DNA from 4 places in the Saccharothrix lopnurensis genome. Region 1 is predicted to be linked to each of the others. Evidence: riboswitches for the same ligand, from Rfam matches in the RefSeq annotation. Region 1 holds a riboswitch; each other region holds the start of a gene.
The links. Region 1 has a riboswitch for cobalamin ahead of ACFP3R_RS20865 (hypothetical protein). Riboswitches for the same ligand answer to the same signal wherever they lie in the genome.

Region 1 (4,203 bases):
CCGGCCATCACCGCGGCACTGACGGCCGTGCCGTTGTCGGTTGCCCTCGCCGCCGTCCACCCCGTCACCGCGACGGCGGAGCCCGGTGTGCCGCAGGCGCCGGTGGTGGTGTTCGCGGAGGACTTCGAGAACGGTCAGGGCACCACGCCCGCCCTGCTCACCGCCTACACCGGCTTACCCCCGGTCAACCAGACCTACGACGCCGACCCCGCCTGGCTGACCGCCTGCAACGGCTGGCTCGCCTCGCTCCAGCAGTCCACCACGCCACCACCCGGCAGCGGTTGCGGCAGCGGCGACTGGCAGGCGGTCCGGACCATGGCCGGAGCCCTGGGGCAGTGGGCGGGCGGCGACCCGGGCGCCAACCACGCCGTCACCGCCTACACCGCGGGCAACCCGGGCGCGGGCAAGGTGCAGTTGGCCACGGAGCAGCCCATCCCGCTGGCGGCGCCCGACCGGTTCCTGACCTTCTCGGTGGACGCGGCCGAGCGGAACTGCTTCGCCAACCACGCGCTGTTCGAGTTCTACCTGGTCGACGGGGCCACCGCGATCCCCACCTTCACCACCCCGATCGAGCCCTGCGCCAACCCCTCGACCGTCATCGGCGGCACCGCCGTGGGCACCTACACCAGCGACCGGCCCGTGCTGTTCGGCGGCTCGTCGGTGGGGGTGCGGCTGGTCAACGCCCAGGCCAGCGGCACCGGCAACGACGCCGCGTTCGACAACGTCCGCGTCCTCGACGTCACCCCGCAGCTGGACGTCGCCTACGGCCCCTCCCCGGTCGAGGTCGGGCAGACGTCCACCCTGGTCCTCACCGTCACCAACACCGCCGAGCTGGCGGTCAAGGACGGGTGGGCGTTCACCGCCGACCTGCCGACGGGCCTGACCGCCACCGCCCAGCCCACCACCGACTGCGCCGACGCCACCACCTCCACCGCGGCCGGCGCGGTCACCGCCACCGGCGGCCTGGCCACCGGTCAGGTCTCGTGCACGATCTCCGTTCCGGTCACCGCCGCCCGCGCCGGCACCTACACCACCTGCGCCGCCGACGTCACCGCCCGGGTCGGCCTCAACGCGCCGGGGTGCGCCTCGGTGCGCTTCACCCCGCCGGTGCTGGTGTTCGACGCCCACGCCCACGGCGGCAGGCTGACCGCACCGCTGGTCGGCGTCGGCCCCCTCGCGCCGTCCGACCTGAGCTGCACCACCCAGCCCGGCCTCGACGTGGACCAGCTGCTCGGCGCGGGCCTGCCGGGGATCGGCTCGCTGGGCGTCGTCGACACCGAGGCGCGCGGCGTGGTCGACGGCGACGGCGAGCGCACCGCCACCGCGCACGCCCGCACCGCCGGCGTCTCCCTGCTGGGCGGCCTGGTCACCGCCGACGAGATCCGCGCCAGGGCCGCCGCCGACGAGGACGCCACCGGCGCGGTCACCACCGCGGGCGGCGTCGAGCTGGTCAACCTGCGCGTCAACGGCGTGCCCGTGGTCAACCCCGCGGTCGACCTGACCATCACCATCCCGCTCGTCGCCACGGTCGTGGTCAACGAGCAGCGGTCCCTGGCGGGTGGCGCCGGCATCGCCGTCAACGCCCTGCGCGTCCGCCTGCTCACCGGCACCGAACTCGTGATCAGCCACGCGAGGGTCACCCTGACCCGTCCCGGCGCCCCCTGCCCGACCAGCTGATGCCGCCGGGTGGGGCGGCGGACACCACCGCCCCACCCCGGTGTCGTCGTTCAGGTCGTGCGCGGTGGGGTGCGCGCGTTCGGCGGTGTCACCACCCTGTCCCGGAGCGAGGCCGGTGGTGGCGCGACACCGGGGCCGCCGCCGCTGATCCAGTCGATCACCTCGCGCAGTGCCCTGTCGTCGAGGACCCGCCCCAGCCACAGGGGTTTGGCGCCGGCGGCGCGGGCGGCGGGCGAGGGGTGGACGACCAGCAGGTTGGAGTGCGCGCAGGCGTCGAGGCAGTCGGACAGGCGGACCTCGGCGGTGCCGTCGAGCGCTTCGCGCAGCACGCGCACCTGCCCGTCGTGGTCGACCTGCGGGTGCTTGCGGGTGGTGCCGCAGCAGCACCCCCGGCAGACGGTGACGCGCGGGCGGTCCTCAGGCACGGTCCACCGCCCGCGCGATGGGCAGTGGTGGTTTTGACGACGTCAGGCGCATGGTGGAGCCGCCCTCTCTCGGGGAGATCCGCCCCGGTGGGTGAGGAGGCGACGGCGTGAGTCTCCTGACTCCCGGATCGACGCTCGTCCCGGCCTTCCCACCCCGGGTGGGGCGGTGGCCGCGGCGGGATCTGCTCCCCGGTCACAGTGGCGGGACCGTGCCGGAATGTCACCGGCTTCCTCGTCCGCCGTCGCCTGTGGTCGTCCGGATTGTGGCAACGAACCACCCGCGGTCCGCGCCGAGGTGACCGGTCTCACCAGAGTCGTCCGGGCCCGACGCGTCCGGGCCGCGGTCGGCGCGCACCCCGGCGGTGGTGGCGGGGCGGACCACCCGCCACCACCGCCGGGGGCGGGTCAGATCAGGTAGGTGGAGATGTCGCCGCAGGTGAGGGGGCCTGGTTCGGGGACGGGGGTGATGGCGGTGTGGCAGACCTGGACGGTGACGCGGTCGATGGGCACCGGGGTCGGGGTCGGGACGAGCGGGACGGTGAGCACGAACTCGAACTTGGACGCGCCGGTGGTGCTCTGGCGTTCGGTGTCGACCACGGTGCGGCCGTGGTAGGCGGTGAACACGGCCACCGCGACGGTGCGGGTGGGCGGGGCGCAGGGGGTGGTGTCGCGCAGCGCCACCTCGCCGGTGACCTTGACCGCGGTGACCGGCGAGGGCGACGGGTCCGGCTGCGCGTTGCGCCAGGCCAGTTGGCCCGCGGTGTGGCTGCTCAGGCAGCGGTCGGTGTGCTCGGCCTTGAACGCCACCGACGCCGCGGCGGGGTCGGCGCCCGCGCCGCCGGTGAGGGTGAGGGTGGTCGCGGCGACCGCGAACGACGCGGCGACAGCCCGGCCGAGCCGGGGTAACAGGGGTGACTTCATTCGAGCGGACTCCTTTGTCCTCGCTTCGACTCTTCACCGGTACGCGCCCGCCGGCGGTCCCGGAGGAGGAGGTGCGTCGTGCGGTCGACGCGGACCGGCGGGCTTCGCGGCGTCGCCCCCTGCCGCGGCCGGCCACCACCGCCGGTGCGGTGCGGTTCGGCCTCGACGGGGACGAGCGCGCCGGGACTGCGCGACCCATCTCCGCCTCCTGCGGAACGCGGTGGGCTGAGGAAATGGTTACCGGTGGTGCTCGACCGTGGCAATCCGGCAGCGGAATGCAATTGCGGAGTTCGCCGGGCCCGTGTCGTGGCGAGGCGGGATCGGCGACGCGCCCGAAGGCGGCAACCGCCGCCCGGGGACACGATCGGGTGGATCAGCGCCGGCGCGGGGGAGGGGCCGGGTCGCGCACCACGCGACCCGGCCGGTGGCTCAGTCCCAGTCGAGCGTGGAACCCGAGGCGTACTCGGTGACGCGGGTCTCGAAGAAGTTCTTCTCCTTCTTCAGGTCGATGGCCTCCGACATCCACGGGAACGGGTTGTCGGTGGGGCCGAAGACGGGCGCGAGACCGAGTTGGGCGCAGCGGCGGTTGGTGATGAAGCGCATGTACTGCTCGCACTGGTCGGCGTTGAGCCCGAGCAGGCCGTTCGGCATGGTGTCGCGGCTGTAGGCGATCTCCAGCTCGCACGCCTCGCCGAGCATGGTGCGGATCTCGGCCTGGAACGCCTCGGTCCACAGCCCCGGGTTCTCGATCTTGATCTGGTTGATCGCGTCGATGCCGAAGTTCAGGTGGATGGACTCGTCGCGCAGGATGTACTGGTACTGCTCGGCGACGCCGACCATCTTGTTGCGCCGCCCGAAGGACAGGATCTGCGCGAAGCCGGTGTAGAACCACATGCCCTCGAACACGACGTAGAACGCGATGAGGTCGCGCAGGAACGCCCGGTCGGTCTCGGGCGTGCCGGTGCGGAACGCGGGGTCCTCCAGGTGCCGGGTGTACCGGAGCGCCCAGGCGGCCTTGTCGGTGATGGAGGGCACCTCGCGGTACATGTTGAACAGCTCGCCCTCGTCCAGGCCGAGGGATTCGCAGACGTACTGGAAGGTGTGGGTGTGCACGGCCTCCTCGAACGCCTGGCGCAGCAGGTACTGGCGGCACTCGGGGTTGGTGAGGTTCCGGTAGACG
Region 2 (4,203 bases), on a different contig from region 1:
GTCGGCACGAGCGTGCCCAGGACGATGGCGATCCTGTTCGCCGAGGTGGGCATCGACGACCCCACCGAGGACGAGGTTCGGGACGGCGCGGCGTGGATCGTCCGCCGCACCGAGGAGGTGTTCCGCGCCGGCCTGCCGTGGCGGCCGGGGGCCCGGGAGGCGCTGCGCGCGGTGCGCGACTCCGGGGTGCCGATGGCGCTGGTCACCTCCACCGAGCGCGGGCTGACCGAGATCGCGCTGGACACCCTGGGGCGCGACCTGTTCGACGTGACGGTGTGCGGTGACGAGGTGGACGGGCTGAACAAGCCGCTGCCCGAGCCCTACCTGAAGGCGGCCCGCCTGCTGGGCGTCGACCCGGCGCGGTGCGTGGCGGTCGAGGACTCCCCGACCGGGGTGGCCTCCGCCGTGGCGGCCGGGTGCACGGTCCTGGTGGTGCCGTGCGACGTGCCGGTGCCGGGGGGCGAGCGCCGCGTGTTCCGCGACTCCCTGGTGGGCGTCGACCTGACGACGCTCGCCCCGCTGCCGGGCAGTTGATCCGGGTGGACCGCTGACCTGGCCGGATCGCCGGCCCGGCTGGGCCGCCGGCCCCGGCTACACCGCCGACAGGCGGTCGGCCCGCCGCACCGCCGGGTCGACCAGCAGGCCGAACACCACGCCGAGACCCAGCCACAGCGTGGCGGTCTCGGCCAGGGACGCCAGCCGGAAGTCCCAGAGCACGCCGCTCGGCATGTCCTCGGGGATGGCGTCCGGCGCGGCCGGGAACAGCAGCAGCACCAGCACCACCGCCGCCACCACGGCCAGCGCGACCGCCGTGGTCCGCAGCGGCGGTGACCAGTGGCCGAGGCGGGAGGCCAGCCAGCTCGCCCCGAACGCGACCAGCAGGCCCGAGGCGATCAGCGCCAGGTAGAGCACCGTGCGGTAGCCGACGGTCTCCGGGTCGCCCACCGCGGGCGGGTTCGCCGGGTACTTCACCGCCGGCAGCAGGGCCGCCGCGCCGAACGCCGCCGCCCCCAGCCACACCGCCCGGCTGAACGGCGACCGGTCGGGGAACCAGCGCCGCGACCCGGCGTAGGCGGTGGCGAACAGCGCGCCCACCGCCACCCCGACGATGACCGCGGCCAGCACGCCGCCGAACACCTGCACGCCCCGGCCGACCAGCTCGCCGTGCTCGTGGCCGCCGGCCCCCGGCTCGACGGGCCGCGCCTCCTCGACGGCCAGCGCGGCGCGGATCGGCACCTCGACCACGACCAGCCCGACCAGGCCCGCGAGCAGGCCGGACACCCCACCGGCGGCGAGCCCGCGCACCAGGTGGTCCCTGTAGGTGAGCACGCCGCCCCGCCTCAGTGGCACGGGACGCCGAGCGCGTGGCGCCCGTCGTGGAAGAACTCGTGGAGCGTCTCGGCGGCGTGGCCGATCGCCGCGCCGTTCTCCTGGAGCACCAGCCAGGTCACGGCCAGCGCGACCAGCGCGACGGCGTAGGCCCACCGGGGGACCTGGACTGGGGCGGACTGCGCGGGGCTCGTCATGACGGGCTCCTCCATGCCTCGTGGAAGGTCAACAGGTGCCGTGGCCGGTCTCCTGACTCCCGGATCGACACCGTCCCCGCGTCTTCCCAGCCGCGCGTGCGGCCAGTGACGTGCTCGGCGGGTTGGCTCCCCGGTCACAGTGGCGAGGACCGCGCCGGATTCGCACCGGCTTCCCGTCCACCACGGCGAAGCGAACATAGAGGTCGCCCGTCCCGCCGCACAACCGGCCGGACGTCTTGTCCGCCGGGTTCACCGCAACGCGCAGTCACCGCACTTGCCGCCGCCGTCGAGCCGGTAGTAGAGGCAGCAGCTGCGCCGCCGGAACGCGACCTCGCCGGGGAACGGGATGAAGTCCCCGCAACCCCGCAGCGGGGGTTCGGCGAACAGCTCCTCGCCCAGCGCGACGCACTCCTCCGCGCTCGCCGCCCCGCCGAGCGCCACGAACCGCAACGCCCCCGCCGCCGACGAGGCCGCGTTGCCCCACAGCAGGCCGGGCGCCACCGGGGCGACCGAGCGCACGGCCTCCACCACCGGCGCCAACGACTCGACGATCCCCACGCCCCCGGCCGGCTCCTTGACCCGGACCCGCAGGCCGTCCGCGTCGTAGCGCCACCAGAGGTTGGCGGGCCGCACGTCCGGCGCCGTCCCGCCGACCGCGCGGGCGGCCACCACCGGGGACAGCAGCCGGGCGGTGTAGCTGAGGAAGAACAGCGAGGCGGCGACGCGCCGTTCGGCGGTGCGGTACCGGGCGGCGATCCGGTCCACGGTGGCGGGCAGGGCGGACCCGTCGAGCAGCGCGGCGCCGTCGTGCCAGCCCTCGTCGGGCCGGCCGACGTCGAGGGCGAAGAACGGGCTGAGGCCGCGGATCTGCCGCAGGGTGGTCAGGACTCGGGAGAACTCGGACACGTGGCCTAGTCTGCCGCCCGTGGACGCGCTGGGGTTGGGACTGTCCCTGGGCCTGGCGGCGAGCATCAGCCCCGGCCCCCTGCTGGTGCTGGTCGTGACGTCGGCGCTGCGGTCCGGCCGGCGGGCGGGCGTGCTGGCCGCGTGCGCGCCGCTGCTGTCGGACGCCGCGGTGGTCGGGGTGACGCTGCTGCTGCTCGGGCGGCTGCCGGAGCGGGCGCTGGGCGTGCTCGGCGTGGTCGGCGCCCTGTTCGTGGTGTGGAGCGGGGTGCGGACGGTGCGGGAGGCGCGCACGGCGTCGCTGGAGCCGGGGGCGTCCGAGTCCACGGCCGCGCCGGGCGTCGCGGCGCTGCGCCGGGCGGTCCTGGTGAACCTGCTCAGCCCCCACCCGTGGGTGGCGTGGGCGACCGCGCTGGGACCGCTGACCGTCACCACGTGGCGGGCGTCGACCGGGGCGGGGGTGGCGTTGCTGGTCGGTTTCTACGCGACCCTGGTGGGTGGGAAGGTGGTGATCGCGCTGGTGGTGGCGCGGGGGCGCCGGCACCTGGGCGACGCGGGTTACCGGCGGGCGCTGACGTTCGCCGGGGTGCTGCTGGGGTTGGCCGGGGTCGCCCTGGGCGTCGAGTTCGCGCCCACCCTGTTCGGGGGCTGAGCGCGGCTACGGCAGGTAGAAGGTCAGCACGTCCGACCGCACCGGCGGGAACAGCGTCCGCATCAGCTCCTCCTCCGGGCCCGGGTACACGTCGGGCTGCCGGGCGGTCAGCCCCTCGATCCCGTGCGGCCCGAACAGCAGCGACGCCACCATGTCCGGCGCCACGCCCGCCCCGCCCGCCGCGCCGGGGGCCTGCATCGTGCCACCGACCGCCACCGGCCCCACCTCGCCGCCCGCGAACGGCACCCGCACGTGCGAGCGGTAGAACGACACCACCGCCTCGCCCTCCTCGCCGGCGAACCGCGCCGACGCCGCCAGCCGCGCCCCGAACACCGGCCGCAGGTGCTCCAGCAGCGCCACCGGGTCGGGGACGCGCACGTAGTAGGAGTTCGCCTCGGCCTTCGCCGGGGCCAGGAACGCCTCCAGCGCCGCGCCCGCGACCGTCCCCGGCCGCTCGGTCACCTCGGTCGCCCCGGTCAGGGCCAGCAGCGCGTGCGCGGCGGCCCCGTCCACCGCGGCCACCTCCGCCAGCCGCACCCCCTCCTCCGGCGGCGTGGTCCGGCCCGAGGCGACCGGCACGCCGTCGCGCTCCACCAGCCACTCGGTGCTGCCGCCGCGCTCCACCAGCCACCGCCACAGCGGGGCGGAGTGCGGCATCCGCAGGTCGAACGGGGCCTGCTCGGCGTCCTGGAACCGGGCGAGGACGGGGATGTCGGCGGCGGTCGCCTCGCGCAGGGTGTGGCCGGCGCCGGCCGGTGTGCCCGTCACGTCCCGGGTGGCGGCGTACGGCACGGCGTAGGTGTAGCCGAACTGCCGGTAGAAGTAGGGGATGCCGAGCATGATGTTCACCAGGTGGCCGCGCGCGGCGGCCCGCTCGTGCGCCCAGCCCATCAGCGCGCGCACCGCGCCCCGGCCCTCGTAGCGCCGGTCGGTCGCCACCAGCTCGACCTGGCCCGCCGGGATCTCCAGCCCGCCGAGCACCAGCGTCTCGTCCAGCAGCGTCGCGGTGGACACCACCAGGTCGCCGTCCACGACGACCGCGCACGCCTCCCAGCCCGCGTCCGGGTCCTCCACCACCAGGCGGTGGTCCACGGCGTCCTCGGGCTCGCCCCGGTCGGCCAG
Region 3 (4,203 bases), on a different contig from region 1:
CTGCGGCGCGGCGTTGCGGCCGGAGGTGAACGGCTGGTCCAGCCCGCTGTCGTAGAGGAACACCCTCGGGCTCTTCCCGGTGACCAGCCGCTGGGCCTCGGCCACCTGCTCGCGGTAGCCGGTGATCAGCCGTTCGGCCCGGTCCTCGACGCCGAAGATCCGACCGAGGTTGCCCAGGTCGGTGTAGAGGGCCTCCAGGGGCGGCATGATGCCGCGCTGCTTCGCCACGCCGTTGCGGCACGCCTCGGTGAGCTGGTAGGTGGCGATGCCGAGCTGCCCCAGCGAGTCCGGGGTGAGCCCGGTGCTCTCGGAGAAGCCGTAGTTCCAGCCCGCGAACACGAGGTCCGCGCCCGCGCCCTGGACCAGCTCCTTGGTGATCTTCTCGCCCAGGTGCGGCACGCGCTCGAAGTCGGCCCGCCAGGGCGAGGACGCCACGTCGCCGGTCTTGGCGGAGGAGGAGATGGTGTAGCCGGCCATCCGGTCGGCCAGCCCGAGCGCGAACATCAGCTCGGTGATGCCGGTGTCGTTGGTGACGACCCGGGAGGGTGTCGCGTACTCGACCTCCCGGCCGCAGTTCGTGACGGTCGTGGTGCCCGCGCCCGGCGGTTCGGCGACGACCCGCGCGCCGCACGCCGTCGTGGACAGGACCGCGGCGAGCGCGATGAGCGTTCTCAGCACGGGGTGGCCTCCTGGTGGTCGAACAGCAGTTGTGGCACCCCGGTGGTGGGGTGCGGGACGACGTGGGCGCGCACGCGGAAGACCTCGGCCAGCACCTCGGGGGTGAGCACCTCGGCGGGCGTGCCGCTGTGCGCGACCCGGCCGCGGTCGAGCACGTGCAGGCGGTCGCAGTGGGCGGCGGCGAGGTTGAGGTCGTGCAGCACGGCCAGGACGGTGACGCCCAGGCGGCGGACCAGGGCGAGCACGGCCAGCTGGTGGCTGATGTCCAGGTGGTTGGTCGGCTCGTCGAGCACCAGCACCCTGGGCCGCTGGGTCAGGGCGCGGGCGATGAGCACGCGCTGCCGCTCGCCGCCGGAGAGGGTGAGGAAGCCGCGGTGCGCGAGGTGGGCCGCGTCCACCCTGGTCAGGGACTCGCGCACGATGGCCTCGTCGTCGGGGCCCGCGCCGTGGGGCAGCCGGCCCATGGCGACGACCTCGGTGACGGTGAAGTCGAACTCGACGTGGCTGTCCTGGGTGAGCGCGGCCAGGTCGCGGGCGGTGTCGCGGACCCGGGTGGTGGTGATGTCGCGGCCGTCGAGGCGGACCACTCCCCCGTGCGGTTTGAGCGCCCGGTAGGCGCAGCGCAGCGTGGTGGACTTGCCGCTGCCGTTGGGGCCGACGATGCCGTGCACCTCGCCCGTGCCGGCGGTCAGGTCGACGCCGCGCAGGATGCCGTCGACGGCCAGCCCCTCGATCCGGACCTCCATCAGCGGCCCCCGAACACGTAGCCGCGGCGGCGCAGCAGGAGCACGAAGCACGGCACGCCCAGGGCGGCGGTGATGACGCCCAGCGGCAGCTCCTCGGGCGCGGCGAGCAGGCGGGCGGCGACGTCGACCCAGATCAGGAAGCAGGCGCCGGCGAGCGGGGCCACGGCGAGCACCCGGCGGTGGTCCGCGCCGACCAGCAGGCGGACCAGGTGGGGCAGCACCAGGCCGACGAACCCGACCGCGCCGCTGACCGCGACCAGCACGCCGGTCATGGCGGCGGTGACCAGGAACAGGGTGCGGCGGGTCCGGGCGACGTCGACGCCGAGGGTGGTGGCGGTCTCGTCGCCCATGGCCAGGGCGTTGAGGTGCCGGGCGCGGGTGGTGAGGTAGGCGGTGCCGGCGACGACCACGGCCGCGGCGACCGGCACCGACGCCCAGGTGACCCCGCCCAGGCTGCCGAGCAGCCAGAACAGGGCGGCGCGGGCGGCCTCGCCGCGCGGCGCCTGGAAGACCAGCAGCATGGCGATCGCGGAGAAGCCGTGGGCGAGGGCGGTGCCGGTGAGGACCAGGCGCAGCGGGGTCAGCCCGCCCCGGCCGGCCACCAGGTAGACCAGCGCCGTCGCGGCCAGGGCGGACAGGAACGCGGCGGTGGACAGGGCGTAGATGCCCAGGGAGGCGAACAGGCCGGTGGTGGCGACCGCCGTGGCGCCGACGCTCGCGCCCGAGGAGATGCCCAGCACGTACGGGTCGGCCAGGGCGTTGCGGACCACCGCCTGGACGGCCACGCCGACCGCGGCCAGCCCCGCGCCCACGACGGCGGCCAGCAGCACCCGGGGCAGCCGGATGTCCCACACGATCCGGTAGGGGCCCGCCTCCGCGGCCTGGACCACCCCGCCCGTGACGGCCGCGTGCAGGTAGCGGACCACGTCGTCGAACGGCACGGGCACCGGGCCGAGGGCCACGCCGCACACCACCGAGACCGCGAGCGCGACGGCCAGGGCCGCGCACGCGCCGGTGGTGGAGGAGGCCGGTCCCGCGGTGGTCGGGTTCGCCGGGTTCGTCGGGGTCACCGGGTTCGTCGGGGTCACCGGGCGCCTTTCGGGCGGGTGGCCTCGACCGGGTGGCCCCGGTCCGCGGCGGACCGGTGCGCATCCGTCCCGCAGACCACGGCAGGAGTGGAGCTTCTTCCCACCGCCCGCGGGTGATCGGGCTGGCCGAAGGCGACTTCGGCTTACCGTTGCGGGTCAGCGCCGGACTCTCACCGGACTTCCCCCGCGGGCGACGCTCGCGACCCTAACGCGAAGGGCCACCACGACCGTGTCGTGGTGGCCCTGATCACGCGTCCGGGAGGGCGGTCAGGCCCCCGTGCGGACGTTCGACGACACGAGCGCGGCCAGGCGGTCGCCCACCGCGTAGGTGGCGCCCGGCGACGAGTGGTCGCGGGTGGCCAGGTCGAAGGCCACCGACGCCTCGATCCGGCGCGCCGCCTCCGACTCGCCCAGGTGGTCGAGCATCAGCGCCACCGACAGCACGGCGGCCGTCGGGTCGGCGATGCCCTGGCCCGCGATGTCCGGCGCGCTGCCGTGCACGGGCTCGAACATGCTCGGGTTGCGCCTGGTCACGTCCAGGTTGCCCGAGGCCGCCAGCCCGATGCCGCCGGTCACGGCCGCCGCCAGGTCGGTCAGGATGTCCCCGAACAGGTTGTCGGTGACGATCACGTCGTAGCGGCCCGGGTCGGTCACCAGGTGGATGGTGGCCGCGTCCACGTGCTGGTAGGCCACGGTCACGTCCGGGTGCTGGAGCGACACCTCCTCGACCACGCGCGACCACAGCGAGCCGGCGTGGGTCAGGACGTTGGTCTTGTGCACCAGCGTCAGGTGCTTGCGCGGCCGGTTGGCCGCCCTGGCGAACGCGTCGCGCACCACCCGCTCCACGCCGAACGAGGTGTTGATCGACACCTCGGTCGCGATCTCGTGCGGGGTGTCCTTGCGCAGGAGCCCGCCGTTGCCCGCGTACAGCCCCTCGGTGCCCTCGCGCACGACCACCATGTCGATCTCGGGCGGGTCGGCGATCGGGCTGCGGACACCCGGGTACAGCCGGGCCGGGCGCAGGTTCACGTGGTGGTCGAGTTCGAACCGGAGCCGCAGCAGCAGGCCGCGTTCCAGGATGCCGCTGGGCACGGACGGGTCGCCCACGGCACCGAGCAGGATCGCGTCGTGCTGGCGGAGCTCACCGAGCACCGATTCCGGCAACAACTCACCTGTGGCGTGCCAGCGCGCCGCACCGAGGTCGTAGCGGGTGATCTCGGCCGCGGGAACGACCTCACCGAGCACCTTCAGGGCCTCGGCGATGACCTCGGGCCCGATCCCGTCCCCTGGGATCACTGCGAGCCGCATCCACACACCTCCCAGGTATCAGTCCCATGTCGCGGGACTAGTTCTCAATGCGAAAGGCTACCGGGCGCGGAGCGTGAAAACGCACTCGGAACACACCTACGGGGCGATCTCTCCCGGACTGCGGGACACCCGAACGGTTCAAGGCCCCCGAACGGGTGTCGCCCGATGCGCTTAAAAGGCTCTGGCCAGCCGGGGCAACCCCCGACCGGCCAGAGCGTGGAACGTCGATCAGCCCACCGGGATCAGTCCGCCGAGCGGTTGCCCGTCTTCCCCTTCACCTTCACCACGTCGGCGCGGTCGCCCGTCGCGTTGTGGTGGTGCAGCAGGAGCAGGCTGTCCGCGCCGTCGGCGGCCAGCGCCGCGGCGTCGCGGTTGACCACCAG
Region 4 (4,203 bases), on a different contig from region 1:
CGCCATCACCCGGGTTCGGCACGTGGCCGAGTTGCCACAAAGTTGTTCTTGCTAGATAGTGGCAACAACCCACCACGGAGTTCCCGGAGAGCTGATGAGCCAGTACGTGCTGCCGGACCTGCCCTACGACTACGCGGCGCTGGAGCCCGCGATCACGGGCGAGATCCTGGAGCTGCACCACAGCAAGCACCACGCCGCCTACGTCAAGGGCGCCAACGACAGCCTCGAACGGTTGGCGGAGACGCGGGAGAAGGAGGACTTCTCGGGCATCGTCGGCCTGGAGAAGACCTTCGCGTTCAACCTGTCCGGGCACGTCCTGCACACGATGTTCTGGGACAACCTGAGCCCCGACGGCGGCGACCGCCCCGACGGCGAGCTGCGGGCGGCCATCGACGAGCACTTCGGCTCGTTCGACGCCTTCGCCAAGCAGCTCTCCGCCGCCACCACGCTGGTGCAGGGCTCGGGCTGGGGCGTGCTGGCCTGGGAGCCGTTGTCCGGGCGCTTGGTCGTGGAGCAGGTCTACGACCACCACGGCAACGTCGGCATGAACACCACCCCGGTGCTGGTGTTCGACGCCTGGGAGCACGCCTACTACCTCCAGTACCGCAACGTGCGCCCCGACTACGTGCAGAAGCTGTGGTCGCTGGTCAACTGGGCCGACGTGACCCGCCGCTTCGACGCCGCCCGCGCCGGCGGCTCCGGGCTGGTCGCGCCGTCGAAGTAGCCCTCCGAAGACCGGCAGTGGGTGCTCCGACAGACCACGCACTGCCACCGTGCCCCTGCCTCTCGCAAGAGGCGGGGGCACGGCTCTGGACGCGGTCGCGGCGCGCGGACGTGTGCGAGCGGCTGATCGCCGAGCACCCGGGGTCCGGTGAGACCGGCGCGTTCCTGGTGTGGGGCGATCCGGCGCTCTACGACAGCGTCATCGCCGTGGTGGACGACGTCCTCGCGCGCGGCACCACCGGGTTCGACGTGCGGGTCGTGCCGGGCATCAGCATCATCTCGGCCCTGGCCGCGCGCCACCGCACCACGGTCGACCAGGTCTCGGTCGCGGTGCGGATCACCACCGGCCGCCGGCCGGCGCGGGGCTGGCCGGAGTGCGTGGACGACGTCCTGGTGGTGCTCGACTCCCGCGACGCGTTCCCCGGGTTCGTCGACGAGCCCGGGGTGACCGTCCACTGGGGAGCCTGCGTCGGCACGCCCGACGAGATCCTGATCGCCGGACCGCTGCCCGAGGTTGCCGACCGGATCATCGAAGCGCGCGAACGGGCCCGTGCCGCCAAGGGGTGGATCATGGACAGCTACCTGCTGCGCCGCCCGGCGGGCCGGTCGACCGCGCCGAACACGTCGGCGTAGAACGGGGTGTCCGGCGGCTCGACCGGTGCGGGCCGGCCGTGGACCACCCCGGCGACCCCGTCGCCGCGCCGGGCGAGGACGAGCTGGTCGCCGCCGCTGCGCGGAGGCGGGTATCCGCCGCACCTACCGCCTGGCCCGGCGACGGGCGGTCGTCGCCTCCAGGACCGTCGAGGTGTGACCGCGCGGTGCGCGGAAGTCGTTCCCGCGCACCGCGTTCGCCATTCCGAAGCGCCGGATGGCCGATTGACCCGCGAGCCGGGGGTGACAGGCTGGGCGGGTCAACCGAATACGCGCGGTGCGGGGGAAGTCCGGTGTGAATCCGGCGCTGACCCGCAACGGTGTGCCACCCCTCCAAAGGGTTGGCGAGCCCGATTACCCGCTCCGCGCGGCGCACCAACTCCTGTCGTGGCTCGCGGGAAAGGGTTCATCGTCCATGAGACGTCGTGTTCTTGCTGTGCTCGCACTGCTGTGCGGCCTGTCGCTGCTCGTCCCGTCCACCGCCTCCGCCGTACCGGCGACGCACAACCGGGCGGACGCCGCCGCCGGGTGGCTGGCCCGCCAGATGGTCGACGGCGAGCGCTTCGAGGTCGACTTCGGCGGCGTGCTCCACCCCGACGCGGGCCTGACGATCGACGGGGTGTTCGCGTTCGCCGCGGCCCGCACCGCCGATGACCACGCAGATCGCGCGATCGCCTGGTTGTCCCAACCCACCGTCACCAGCGGGTACGTCGGTGATGGCGGGGAGGCGTACGTGGGCGCGCACGCCAAGCTGCTGCTCGCCGCCCAGGTCGCGGGGGCGAACCCGGCCTCGTTCGGCGGGGTGGACCTGCACGCCGGGCTGCTGGCGCTGCTCACCCCGTCCGGCCGGTTCTCCGACAACTCGGCGTTCGGCGACTACAGCAACGCCTTCAGCCAGTCCCTGGCCCTGCTGGCGCTGGACCGCACCTCCGCCGGCGCGCCCGTCCCGGCGGTGGACTTCCTGGTCGGCACCCAGTGCCCGGACGGCGGCTTCCCGCTGGACCCGGCGGCCACGCCGTGCGTGAGCGATGTGGACTCCACCGCGATGGCCACCCAGGCGCTCCGGGCCGTGGGCCGGCCGGGCAAGGCGCAGCAGGGCCTGTCCTGGCTGGTGGGCGTGCAGCACACCAACGGCGGCTTCGGCGTGGGCACCAACCCGCCCAACGCCAACAGCACCGGCCTGGCCCGCCAGGCGCTCAAGGCCGGCGGCCGCGACGCCGCCGCCCGCAAGGCCAAGCAGTTCCTCAAGTCCCTCCAGGTCGACTGCGCCGGCCCGGTCGAGCAGCGCGGCGCCGTCGCCTGGCAGGCCACGGGCTTCGACCCGGCCACCGCGACCCGCGCCACCGCCCAGGCGGTCCTCGGGCTGGCCGACGTCGGGCTGGCCGACCTGCACAGCGGCGGCAAATCCGGCGCTCCCGTCCTCGCCTGCGCCTGACGTCACCGGTAGCCGCCACCCGACCGGGTGGCGGCTACCCCGCCGTGAGCGTCACCCGGCGGGCCTCGGCAGGACTCACGGGCTCACCCACCGCGACGTCGTGGAGCACGTGGGCCAGTACTTCCGCGCCGCGCACGACGCGTGGGCCGGGGCGGTTGAAGTAGGCGGGACCGTCGAGCACCCACACCTCGCCGGTGCGCACAGCGGGCAGCTCCGACCACCCGGGCCGGCCGGTCAGCACGTCCAGTTCGGACAGCGTCCGCTCCGGGGACAGGCCGCACGGCATGAGCAGCACCACGTCGGGGCGCGCGTCGAGCACGGCGGACCACTCGACCGGGGAGGTGTGCTCGCCCGCCCCGGCGAGCAGCGGGTCACCACCCGCACGGGTGACCTGCTCGGGCACCCAGTGCCCGGCGGGCCACACCGGGTCCAGCCACTCGACCGCCGCCACGCGCGGCCTCGCCCGCCCGGCCACCGCCGCCGCGACCGCGGCCAAGCGGGCCTCCAGCGCGGTGACGCGCTCCTCGGTGTCGTCGACGCCGAGCAACCCGCCGACGCGGCGCACGCAGTCCAGCACGCCCGCCGTCGTGCGGGGCTCCAGGCTCACCACGCGCGGGCCGACGTCCATGACGCGCACGGCGTCGGTGACCCGCTGGTAGGACACCGCGCACACCTCGCACAGGTCCTGGGTGAGCACCACGTCCGGGGCGAGTTCGGCGAGCAGGTCGGAGTCCAGCGAGTACAGCGACGACCCCCGGTGGCCCCCGACCGCGGCGGAGATCTCCCGGCTGCTCAACCGATCGGGGTCCAGCCCGGTCGCGGTGACCACGGGCACCGACGCGACCTCGGCGGGCCAGTCGCACTCGTGGGTGCGCCCCACCAGGTCCCCCACGCGTCCCAGTTCCGCGACGATGTCCGTGGCGGCGGGCAGCAACGACACGATTCGCATCGGCCCAGGGTAGTCAGCGGCCAGGCGCTCCGAGGTCGCCGAAGGTGGGCAGCAGCCCGTGGGAGCCCTTGCGGGAGGCCCGGCGCAGCGTGGCCAGCACCGCCGGGCCCAGCACGAGGATCGCGATCGTGTTGGTGATCGCGCGGCCGGTGTCCCACCCGGCGGTGGAGGTGAGCAGGGTGAAGACCGCGAACCGGTGCAGGTTCTCCAGCACGGGCGCGCCGGGCACGTAGGAGATGTGGCCGTCGTGGTAGTCGACCTCGGCGCCGGTGATGAACGGCCAGAACCACAGGTTCATCAGGAACCCGAAGACGTAGGCCACCACGATGCCGTAGGCGACGAGCACGGCGATCTCCGCCTTGCCGGTGACGCGGCGGGGCAGCAGGCCCGCTCCCGCGCCGATCCAGGCGGAGCAGAGCATCTGGAACGGCAGCCACGGCCCGAC

Region 2: linked by a shared signal. The riboswitch ahead of ACFP3R_RS06385 (CbtB-domain containing protein) and the one ahead of ACFP3R_RS20865 (hypothetical protein) in region 1 are both predicted to bind cobalamin.
Region 3: linked by a shared signal. The riboswitch ahead of ACFP3R_RS31870 (FecCD family ABC transporter permease) and the one ahead of ACFP3R_RS20865 (hypothetical protein) in region 1 are both predicted to bind cobalamin.
Region 4: linked by a shared signal. The riboswitch ahead of ACFP3R_RS19755 (prenyltransferase/squalene oxidase repeat-containing protein) and the one ahead of ACFP3R_RS20865 (hypothetical protein) in region 1 are both predicted to bind cobalamin.

Annotation. Positions count from the first base shown of each region.
Region 1 covers NZ_JBHSQO010000020.1:132,264-136,466, reverse strand. Annotated here, with positions in the region: gene ACFP3R_RS20870 (choice-of-anchor P family protein) at 1-1,677, shown strand, start outside; gene ACFP3R_RS20865 (hypothetical protein) at 1,728-2,102, opposite strand; cobalamin riboswitch at 2,213-2,335, opposite strand; gene ACFP3R_RS20860 (hypothetical protein) at 2,508-3,023, opposite strand; gene ACFP3R_RS20855 (ribonucleotide-diphosphate reductase subunit beta) at 3,453-4,203, opposite strand, start outside.
Region 2 covers NZ_JBHSQO010000004.1:260,549-264,751, forward strand. Annotated here, with positions in the region: gene ACFP3R_RS06375 (HAD family hydrolase) at 1-534, shown strand, start outside; gene ACFP3R_RS06380 (CbtA family protein) at 592-1,329, opposite strand; gene ACFP3R_RS06385 (CbtB-domain containing protein) at 1,341-1,526, opposite strand; cobalamin riboswitch at 1,552-1,726, opposite strand; gene ACFP3R_RS06390 ((2Fe-2S)-binding protein) at 1,776-2,432, opposite strand; gene ACFP3R_RS06395 (LysE family translocator) at 2,452-3,081, shown strand; gene ACFP3R_RS06400 (GNAT family N-acetyltransferase) at 3,088-4,203, opposite strand, start outside.
Region 3 covers NZ_JBHSQO010000051.1:29,038-33,240, forward strand. Annotated here, with positions in the region: gene ACFP3R_RS31860 (ABC transporter substrate-binding protein) at 1-678, opposite strand, end outside; gene ACFP3R_RS31865 (ABC transporter ATP-binding protein) at 672-1,424, opposite strand; gene ACFP3R_RS31870 (FecCD family ABC transporter permease) at 1,424-2,512, opposite strand; cobalamin riboswitch at 2,604-2,739, opposite strand; gene ACFP3R_RS31875 (3-isopropylmalate dehydrogenase) at 2,780-3,820, opposite strand; gene ACFP3R_RS31880 (S8 family peptidase) at 4,063-4,203, opposite strand, start outside.
Region 4 covers NZ_JBHSQO010000019.1:32,013-36,215, forward strand. Annotated here, with positions in the region: gene ACFP3R_RS19745 (superoxide dismutase) at 95-724, shown strand; gene ACFP3R_RS19750 (SAM-dependent methyltransferase) at 835-1,356, shown strand; cobalamin riboswitch at 1,617-1,753, shown strand; gene ACFP3R_RS19755 (prenyltransferase/squalene oxidase repeat-containing protein) at 1,811-2,809, shown strand; gene ACFP3R_RS19760 (ABC transporter substrate-binding protein) at 2,844-3,758, opposite strand; gene ACFP3R_RS19765 (ECF transporter S component family protein) at 3,772-4,203, opposite strand, start outside.